Regions from separate parts of the Stenotrophomonas capsici genome, predicted to be linked through region 3. Evidence: predicted binding sites of a transcription regulator. Region 3 holds the regulator's gene; each other region holds the start of a gene.

The links. The regulator FliA, encoded in region 3, starts transcription of late flagellar genes. The targets are predictions, from matches to a motif close to TAAAGTTTNNCNNNCNNNGGCCGATAA.
Region 1: the regulator FliA is predicted to act here: its motif matches at 1,921-1,947, upstream of VA603_RS04605 (methyl-accepting chemotaxis protein).
Region 2: the regulator FliA is predicted to act here: its motif matches at 1,703-1,729, upstream of VA603_RS14980 (GGDEF domain-containing protein).

Annotation. Positions count from the first base shown of each region.
Region 1 covers NZ_JAYFUH010000061.1:617,307-620,582, forward strand. The annotation lists gene VA603_RS04605 (methyl-accepting chemotaxis protein) at 1-1,869, opposite strand, end outside; gene VA603_RS04610 (methyl-accepting chemotaxis protein) at 1,994-3,276, opposite strand, start outside.
Region 2 covers NZ_JAYFUH010000249.1:410,364-413,639, reverse strand. The annotation lists gene dsbG (thiol:disulfide interchange protein DsbG) at 1-802, opposite strand, end outside; gene VA603_RS14985 (TlpA disulfide reductase family protein) at 831-1,628, opposite strand; gene VA603_RS14980 (GGDEF domain-containing protein) at 1,766-3,199, shown strand.
Region 3 covers NZ_JAYFUH010000248.1:13,873-17,148, forward strand. The annotation lists gene VA603_RS12555 (chemotaxis protein CheA) at 1-15, opposite strand, end outside; gene VA603_RS12560 (protein phosphatase CheZ) at 19-639, opposite strand; gene cheY (chemotaxis response regulator CheY) at 639-1,031, opposite strand; gene VA603_RS12570 (RNA polymerase sigma factor FliA) at 1,045-1,791, opposite strand; gene VA603_RS12575 (MinD/ParA family protein) at 1,788-2,672, opposite strand; gene flhF (flagellar biosynthesis GTPase FlhF) at 2,659-3,276, opposite strand, start outside.

The sequences.
Region 1 (3,276 bases), on a different contig from region 3:
GGCCTGGTGCACCAGCTGCGAGCCTTCGGAGACACGCTGGGTGGAGTCATCGATCAGGCCCTTGATCTCCTTGGCGGCCGCCGCCGAGCGCTGCGCCAGGGTACGCACTTCACTGGCCACCACGGCGAAGCCGCGGCCCTGTTCGCCGGCACGCGCGGCTTCCACCGCGGCGTTCAAGGCCAGGATGTTGGTCTGGAAGGCGATGCCGTCGATCACCGAGATGATGTCGGCGATGCGGCGCGAGGACTGCTCGATCTGGCCCATCGTGACCACCACTTCCTCGACCACGTTGCCGCCGCGGGCGGCGACGCCGGCCGCGCCGATGGCCAGCTGGTTGGCCTGGCGGGCGGAGTCGGCGTTCTGGCGCACGGTGGAGGTCAGTTCCTCCATGGAGGCAGCGGTTTCTTCCAGGTTGGCCGCCTGCACTTCGGTGCGGCGCGACAGGTCGCTGTTGCCGGTGGCGATCTCGCCGGCGGCCAGGTTGATGCTGTCGGCGGCGGACTGGATGCGCGAGACGATGCCCGAAAGCTGGGCGATGGTGCTGTCCGCGTCCTCGCGCATGCGGGCGAACACGCCCTGGAAGTCACCGTGCATGGTGGCGGTCAGATCGCCCTGGGCCAGGGCGCGCAGCAACTGCGAGATCTTTTCCAGGTTGTGGTCGCTGGTGCGCATCATCGCGTTGAGGCTGCGCACCATGTCCAGGAAATCGTGCTCGAAGCGCTGCTCGTCGCCGCGCAGGCTGAAGTCGCCGGCGGCGGCCGCGTTGCCCAGCCGCTTGATCTCGCTGTTGATGGCCGACAGATTCTGCTTGATGGTGGCCATGGTTTCGGTGATGACGCGCTTCTCGCCCGGCAGCAGCGGCATGTCCGGGGTGAGGTCGCCCACCGCGTAGCGCTGCGCGATGGCGATGACCTGCATCTTCACATCGATGTGGTTGGCCACCAGTACGTTGGTTTCGGCCACCATCACGCCGTAGTCGCCCGGGAACGCCTCGGCGTCGATGCGGTAGCTGATGATGCCGGCGTCGTGCTGGCGGGCCATCTCATTCTGGGCCTCGATCACCGCGCGCAGCTGGTCCTGCATGCGCTGCATGCTGGTGAGCAGCTGGCCGGTCTCGTCGCGGCTGGGTGCGGGGATGGTGTTGTCCATGCGGCCGCGCGCGATGGCATTGGCCACCGCGGTGGCGTTGCGCAGCGGCGTGACGATGCGGCTGCCGATGACCCAGCTCAGGCTGACCACCAGCAGCACCAGCACGCCACCGGCGACGGTCATGATGGCGGTGAACTTCAGCGCCTGGCCCTGCACCTCGTCCATGTAGACGCCGCTGGACACCACCCAGTTCCACGGGCCGTACAGGCCGGCGTAGGCCAGCTTGGCGACCGGGCCTTGCGTACCGGGCTTGGCCCAGGTGTAGCCGACGTAGCCGCCACCGCGGCGCGCGGCCTCGACCTGGTCGTAGTACAGGCGCACGCCGTCCTCGCCACGGAAGTCCTTCATGTCCTTGCCGACCAGGTCGGCGCGGAACGGATGCATCAGCAGCACGTAGTCGGTGTTGTAGACGTTGAGGTAGTTGACGTCGGCGTTGGAGCGCATGCTCTGCAGCGCGGCCAGCGCCTGCTGCTGTGCGTCGTGCAGCGACAGCTCACCGGCCTTCACGCGGTTGGCGTAGTAGTCCAGCACGCCCTGGCTCATCTCCACTTGGGCCTTGAGCGACTCCTTGCGGGTTTCGTACAGATCCACGTACTGCATGCGGGCGGCGATCACCGACAGCGCGATCACGCCCAGCGCGATCAGCACCGTCAACAGGTTCAGCTTGCGCCGCACGGAGATGTTGCTGATGTAGTTCGACCAGAGACGGTAGGGATTCATGGCAAAGGGCAGCGCCCGTGGGGGGCGAGCGGGAAAGGGGAAGTTACGGGTGTATCGGCCGCGGGAGCCGAATGTTTAGCCGGCGCATAACGCACGACCCCGGCCGGAGCCGGGGTCGTGTGGGTCAGAACTCCTGCCAGTCCGAATCGGCCAGCTCGGCAACCGCGGTGCGGTTGCCGGCCACCCGCCGGCGTACCGGTTCCGGTGCGGGTGCCGGGCGACGCGGCTCGGGCTTGCTGGCGAGCGGTGGCGCGGCGATGGGTTCTTCCGGCTGGCTGTCATCGAGGCGGAACACCGACACGACGGTGGCCAGGTGGCCGGCCTGTTCTTCCATCGAACGGGCCGCGGCGGTGGCTTCCTCCACCAGCGCGGCGTTCTGCTGGGTGGTCTCATCCATCTGGGTGACGGTCTGGTTGACCTGCTCGATGCCGGCGCTCTGTTCCTGCGAGGCGGCGGAGATCTCGGCCATGATGTCGGTCACGCGCTGCACCGAGGCCACGATCTCGCCCATGGTGGTGCCGGCCTTGCGGACCAGCGCCGAGCCGTCGGACACCTTGCCGACCGAGTCATCGATCAGGCCTTTGATCTCCTTGGCGGCACCGGCCGAGCGCTGGGCCAGGGTCCGCACTTCCGAGGCGACCACGGCGAAGCCGCGGCCCTGCTCGCCGGCACGCGCCGCTTCGACTGCGGCGTTCAAGGCCAGGATGTTGGTCTGGAAAGCGATGCCATCGATGACCGAGATGATCTCGGCGATCTTCTTGGACGAGGCTTCGATGGCGCTCATCGTGGTCACCACCTGGCTGACCACCTCGCCACCCTGCGAGGCCACCGAGGCGGCACCGATGGCGAGCTGGTTGGCTTGGCGGGCCGATTCGGCGTTCTGGCGCACGGTGGAGGTCAGTTCCTCCATCGAGGCGGCGGTTTCCTCCAGGTTGGCGGCCTGCTGCTCGGTACGGCGCGACAGGTCGTTGTTGCCGCTGGCGATCTCGGTGGCGGCCGCATTGATGGCAACCGAGGATTGCTTGATGCGGCCAACGATGCCGGTCAGCTGCTCGGCGGTGGCGTTGGCGTCGTCACGCATGGTGGCGAACACGCCCTGGTACTGGCCATGCATGCGCACGGTGAGGTCGCCGCGCGACAGCGCCGAGAGCAACGCGGAAATCTGTTCCAGGCTGCTGGCGTTGGCGTCGAGCAGGCTGTTGATCTGGCCGGCCAGCTGCAGGAAGAAGCCGTCCTTGTCGCTGGTCTCGATGCGGCCGCTGAGGTCGCCGGCGGCGGCGGCTTCGATCACGCGCGCTACTTCCTTCTCCACCAGCGCCTCGGTGGTGCGGTCGCGCCATTCGACCACGTGGCCGACGGCCACGCCGCCGTCGTTGCGAATGACCGAGATCGCCTGCGCGAACTGGG
Region 2 (3,276 bases), on a different contig from region 3:
GCAGGTCGGCCCCCTGCGGCAGGCCCGAGCGCATCTGCACCGCGCCATCAGCGTCCTTGAACACGATGCCCGGCGTTCCCTGGAACCCCAGTTCCATCATCAACATCTCGTTGGCGCGCAGCTGGGCCTGCACCTCGGCCGGCACGGTCGCCAACGGCTTGATGCCGCCCTTGGCGAAGTTGCGCTCGTTCTCCAGCAGCGCCTGCTCCGGCGATGCCGCTGCCAGGATGGCGGCAGCCTTGTTGGCGCTGTCCTGGCGGATCACGCCGACCAGGATCTCGCGGATCTGCACCTTGCCCGCCTCCACCCACGGCCGCGCGGCTTCCCAGAAATGGTTGCAGTACGGGCAGTTCGGGTCGCTGAAGGCATAGATCACGCGCGGGGCGTCGGCCTTGCCGTCGGCCACCCAATGGCTGGCTTCCACCTTGCTCCATGCCTGCGCGCCCATCGGGCCGGACACCAGTTCCTTCAACTTGCCGGCACCGATGTCCTCGCCCTTGGCGTTGACCAGCGTGCCGACCACCGCGTACTGGCCATCCTTGGACACGTAGACCGCCAGCGGCTGCTGGCCGGCCGCACCGGCGTAGCCGGTCAGGCCCAGCGGCGTTTCGAAGGTACCCATGAACTCCACGCCCTGCGTGCGCAGCGTCCGGATCACTTCCGGCTCATTGGCCTGGCCCGGCGTGGCGGCGGACGCAGCAGCAGGTGCCTGCGCCTTGGCCGGCTCGGCATCACGCGCACAGGCTGCCGGCACGAGCGCGGCGGTGGCCAACAGGAACAACATCGAACGGGGGCGGATCATCATCAACCTCGTCATCAGGATTTGGAATTCATTGCAGCTCACGCAGGCGCGTTTCCAGCGTTGCCCGCGACAGTTCGCCCATGTGCACGTCGCGCAGGCGGCCATCGGCGCCAAAGAACAGGGTCGTCGGCAATGCGCGTGCACCGGTCTGCTGCATCACCGCCGAGTCCGCGTCGAGCAGTACGTTCTCCAGCCCGAGCTGGCCCGACTGCAGGAAGTCGATGACCTCCTCCGCTGTTTCGCCCTGGTTGGCGAACACGAAATCGACCGATGCGTGTGCCTTCTGCGCGGCAGCCAGCACCGGCATCTCGCGCCGGCACGGGCCGCACCAGGTCGCCCACAGGTTGATCACCACCGGCTTTCCGGCGAAGGCCGTGAGCGGCGCCGGTTGCCCCTGCAGGTCCTGCAGCACCGTTTCGGGCAAGGGAATGGAAGCACGCTGCAACGCGAACAGGCTCATGCCACCAATGGCCCAGAACGCCGCACCCGCGGCCAACCCCAGCAGCACCGGCTTGCGTGGCACCACCGCACGCGTCTTCCACAACGCATACGCGGCAGCCACCAGCACGCCGGCCCAGATCGACCAGCCGCCATCGCCGAGGCGGATGATCGACAGTGGCTGGGACAGATAGTCCGGCGCATGCAGGAGCACGTGCACCAGGCGCGCGCCCAGCAGTGCCAGCAGCAGCGCATCGAGCACGACCGCGCCGGTGCGGGTACGCAGGCCGTCGCCGGCCGGGACCAATGCACGCGCGAAAAACCACGCAATGGCAAACGCCACCAGCGCGATCACTGCCATCATCGGGAACGGCCCGGCGCTGATCACAGCGCACTCCGCATATCAGGAAAAGCCATGCAAACAGATTGGACGGCAGTTGGAGACTTCCGCACACTACTTCCTAAAGTTACCGTTGAATTTGCCGATACAGGGCACCTGCCTGCCGGCGGTTGCCTATCCTACGCATGAAACCTGCATCTCCCCACTCCTGCGATCCCGAGGCTTGCCCGCTGGTTGCTGGCTGGCAACAAAGCCTGGCCACCGCAGGCCCCGCCGCCCATGCACTGCTGGCCGCGATCGCCAGCGACCACGCCCCGGCATTGGCGGCCCATTTCTACAAGGTCATGCTGAACGACAGCCGTGCATCACGCTCGATGTCGCACGACCAGGTGCGGGTGCGATTGCAGCCGGCCATGCAGCGCTGGCTGACCGGACTGCTGGGCGCAACGCCCGACGACGTCGAGCAGTTGCTGGCCGCGCAACGCGTGATCGGCGACGTGCATGCACGCGTGGGCATCCCGGTGGACCTGGTCACGCGTGGCACGCGCGTACTGAAGCAACGCATCTTCAGCCTGATCGTGGAGCAGGCCGGGCACGGCGAAACCGCGCACGCGGCAATCGCCAGCCTGACCGCATCCTTCGACATCGCGCTGGAAGGCATGACCCTGGCCTACTCCAACGCCCGCGAGCGTTCCTCGCGCACGGATGCCGCCTACCGGCTGTTCTCGCTGGTGCAGAACGTCAGCACCGAGCGCGAGCGCCAGCGTGCACTGCTGCTGGACTGGGAGAACACCCTGCTCTATGCCCTGGCAAGCACGGGCCGGATGCCCGGCTTCCAGTCATTGGCGAGTTCGGAGTTCGGCCTGTGGTTCACCCACAAGGGCATTCCCAGCTTTGGCGAGAGCACCGAGACCAACCAGGTCCTCCACCTGATCGCGGAAGTGGACCAGCTGCTGGAGCACACGCTCTCCAGCCACGAGGACGCCACCCTGCGCGCCGCGCAGCTGCAGGACGTACGCATGAAGGTGGGCCAGGTGCGCAACCTGCTCGGCATGCTGTTCGAGCGCATCGGCGAACTGGATGCCGGCTGCGATGCGCTGACCAACCTGCTCAACCGCCGCTTCCTGCCCACCGTGCTGCGCAGGGAGATCGAACTGGCCGAGAAATCGGCAGGCAGCTTCGCCGTGCTGCTGCTGGACCTGGACCACTTCAAGCACATCAACGACGCGCACGGCCACGAATCCGGCGACCGCGCGCTGCAGCATGTAGCCGGCATCCTGACCCAGTTCACCCGCGGCAGCGACTACGTGTTCCGCTACGGCGGCGAGGAGTTCGTCGTGGTGCTGGTCGCGGTCGACCAGCGCCAGGCGCTGGTGATCGCCGAAGGGCTGTGCCGTCGCATCGCCGATTCACCGGTGGCCCTGGCCGACGGGCAGTTGCTGGACGTCAGCTCCAGCATCGGCGTGGCGATGTACGACGGCCACCCCGACTACGAGCGGGTGATGGCGCGCGCCGACGCGGCGATGTACCAGGCCAAGAAGCAGGGCCGCAACCGCGTCGTACTCGGCGATGAAGGACTGCCGACCGCCCCGGGCCGGGCCGCGTTGCAGCGCGGCTGAGGCCGACCATCGGCACATGCCTGGCGTCATGGCGGCGGCATATGCTCGGAGTCGATGCCGCCCACCTCCGTCACCCG
Region 3 (3,276 bases):
GGCGAAGGCACTCATGGCTTACAGCCCCAGGTCCGACAGCAGGTCGTCGGCGTCATGCTGGCTGACCGCATGGCGGTCCAGGCCATTGACCGCCGGACCAGCCAGGCCGGCGTTGCGCACGTCTTCCTCGGCCGGGGGCAGGCCCAGCGCACCAAAGCCCTCGTGCACGCGGCGGACGATGCCCACCACGCGGCGGATGATCTGACCGGTCAGGTCCTGGTAGCTCTGGGTCAGCGCCACTTCGGTGAGGTTGTGGCGGATGCGGTCCAGCAGCTGGTCCTGGTCGGCGTTGAGGCCTTCGGCGCGCAGGCGTTCGGTCAGCTCGCGGCATTCCTCGGCCAGGTCCAGGGTGCGGTGGGTGGCCTTCTCGGTCATCTCCACCACGTGGTCCAGGCGCGCGCAGGCATCGTCCAGCTCGCCGGCTTCGCTGGGCACGCTGGGCAGCTCGCCCAGTGCCTGGCCCAGCTCGCGGGCCAACCGGCCCAGCCCGGCCACCATCGGCTGCGCGCGCAGCGCGGCCAGGGCGTCGATTTCCTGGCGCCAACGGGTTTCATCACCGTTTTCCAGCGCGGCCAGCGCATCCTGCAGGCGCTGGATCAGGGCCGATTTGTCGCTCAGCGTCTTGACAGGCAGGTCCATCAGGCGCTCGCCGTCAGTCGTTCGAAGATCTTGCCCAGCTTCTCTTCCAGGGTCTGCGCGGTGAACGGCTTGATGATGTAGCCGTTCACGCCGGCCTGGGCGGCTTCGATGATCTGCTCGCGCTTGGCTTCGGCGGTGACCATCAGCACCGGCAGGGTCTTGAGCTTGGCATCGGCGCGGATGGCCTTGAGCAGCTCGATGCCGGTCATCACCGGCATGTTCCAGTCGGTGACCACGAAATCGAACGGCTGGCTCTGCAGCATGGCCAGCGCGGCATGCCCGTCCTCGGCTTCAGCGGTGTTGGTGAAGCCCAGGTCGCCGAGCAGGTTCTTGACGATACGACGCATGGTCGAGAAATCGTCGACGATCAGGATGCGCATGTTCTTGTTCAAAAGGAATTCCTCTTCATGGTTCCTCGAAGCCGGCGTCGGCCGACTCGAAAATCTTCAGCCGACCACGCAGGCGCAGCGTGGCCTGGCCATGGATCTGGCAGACGCGCGACTCGCTGACACCGAGCACCGCGCCGATCTCTTTCAGGTTCAGTTCCTGCTCGTAGTAGAGCGAGAGCACCAGCTGTTCGCGCTCGGGCAGCTGGCTGATGGCCCTGCCCAGCTCGGCGCCGAACTGGCTGCGTTCGAGCATCTGCTGCGGGGTGGGGCCGCCGGTGGCCGGGGTGTCCAGCTCGCCCTGGTCCTCGATGCGCGACTCCAGGCTCAGCACCTGGCCACGCGAGGCATCCTCGACCAGCCGCATGTACTCGGGCAGCGGCATTTCCATCGCCTCGGCCACCTCGGTGGCGCTGGCGGCACGGCCGCTGGCCTGCTCGAGGCGACGGATGGTGGCCGCGGCATCGCGGGCGCGACGGTGCACCGAGCGCGGCACCCAGTCGCCACGCCGGATCTCGTCGATCATCGAGCCGCGGATGCGGATCGAGGCATAGGTCTCGAACGAGGCGCCCTGTTCGGCGTCATAGCTGCGCGAGGCCTCGATCAGGCCCATCATGCCGGCCTGGATCAGGTCGTCGACCTCCACGCTGGCGGGCAGGCGCGCGGCCAGGTGGTGGGCGATGCGGCGCACCAAGTCGGCGTGCTGGGCAATGCACTCGTTGGCCGCATTGCGCTGGACTTCACGGTAATGGGCCGTTGCGTTCATGCGCTCACCTTCTGCTGGATGATGCGTTCCAGGAAGAACTCGACGCCGCCGCGCGGGGTGGTGGGGGCCTGCCAGCGCGCGGTGCGGCGGGCGATCTCCTGGATGGCCAGGGCGGCCGGTGCCGACGGGTACAGCTTCACCACTGGCTGCTGGCGCTGCACCGACACGCGCAGCCAGTCGTCCTGCGGCACGCAGCCCAGGTAGTTGAGCGAGACATCGATCAGGAACTTCTCGCAGACGCGCACCAGCTTCTCGTACAGGGCGCGGCCTTCGTTGGGATCACGGGCCATGTTGGCCACGACCTGGATGCGGTCCACGCCGCGCTCGCGCGAGAGCACCTTGATCAGCGCGTAGGCGTCGGTGATGGAGGCCGGCTCGTCGCAGACCACCACCACGGTGTCCTGCGCGGCCTGGCAGAAGGTCAGCACGCTGTCGGTGATGCCGGCGGCGGTATCGATGATCATCACATCCAGGTCGCGTTCCAGCTCGGAGAACGCGTTGACCAGGCCCACATGCTCGGCCGGCGCCAGTTCGGCCATGTGGCGGCGGCCGGACGCCGCCGGCACCACCAGCACCCCGTTCGGGCCTTCGATGATCACTTCCTCCAGCGTGCAGCGCCCGGCGACCAGGTCGGCCAGGGTGTGCTTGGGCTGCAGGCCCAGCACCACGTCGATGTTGGCCAGGCCCAGGTCGGCGTCCAGCAGCAGGGTGCGCTTGCCCATGCCGGCCAGTGCCACGGCCAGGTTGGCCGAGACATTGGTCTTGCCGACGCCGCCCTTGCCGCCGGTCACGGCGATGGTGCGCACCGGTCCAGCGGGCTCGCGCCGGGTGGCCGCGAGCGGGAAGGTGTGGGTCAGCTTGGCGTACTCACGCGACTGCATTGTTGAACTCCGGGTTGCAGGGCATATCGGCCGCGCGGCGCAAATCTTCAAGGCGAAGTACGAGATTGGCCGCCGAGGCCCGGTGCAGGTCCTCCGGCACGTCCTGGCCGTCGGTGACCCAGGTCACCGGCAGGCAGTGGTCCACGGCGATGGACAGGGCCGAGCCGAAGCGGCCGGTCTCGTCCAGCTTGGTCAGCACCACGCCCTGCGGGTTGGCGGCGCTGAAGCGGCGCACCACCTCATCCATGTCCTGGAAGGAGGTGTTGGCCGGCAGCACCAGCAGGGTGCGGATCTGGCCGGCGGCGCGCAGCCACTGCAGCTGGGCGGTGAGGGCGCGGTCGCGCTGGCCCAGCCCGGCGGTGTCGATCAGCACCAGCTTGTAGTCGGCCAGCTTCTGCAGCAGCTGGTTCAGGTCGGTACCGCTGTTGGCCTCGTGCACGGCGATGCCGAGCTGGCGGCCGAAGCCATACAGCTGCTCGCGCGCGCCGATGCGCTGGGTGTCGGTGGTGACCAGCGCCACGTCACGCGGGGCATGGGCCTCGGCGAAGCGCGAGGCCAGCTTGGCGATGGTGGTGGTCTTGCCGGCGCCGGTCGGGCCAACCAG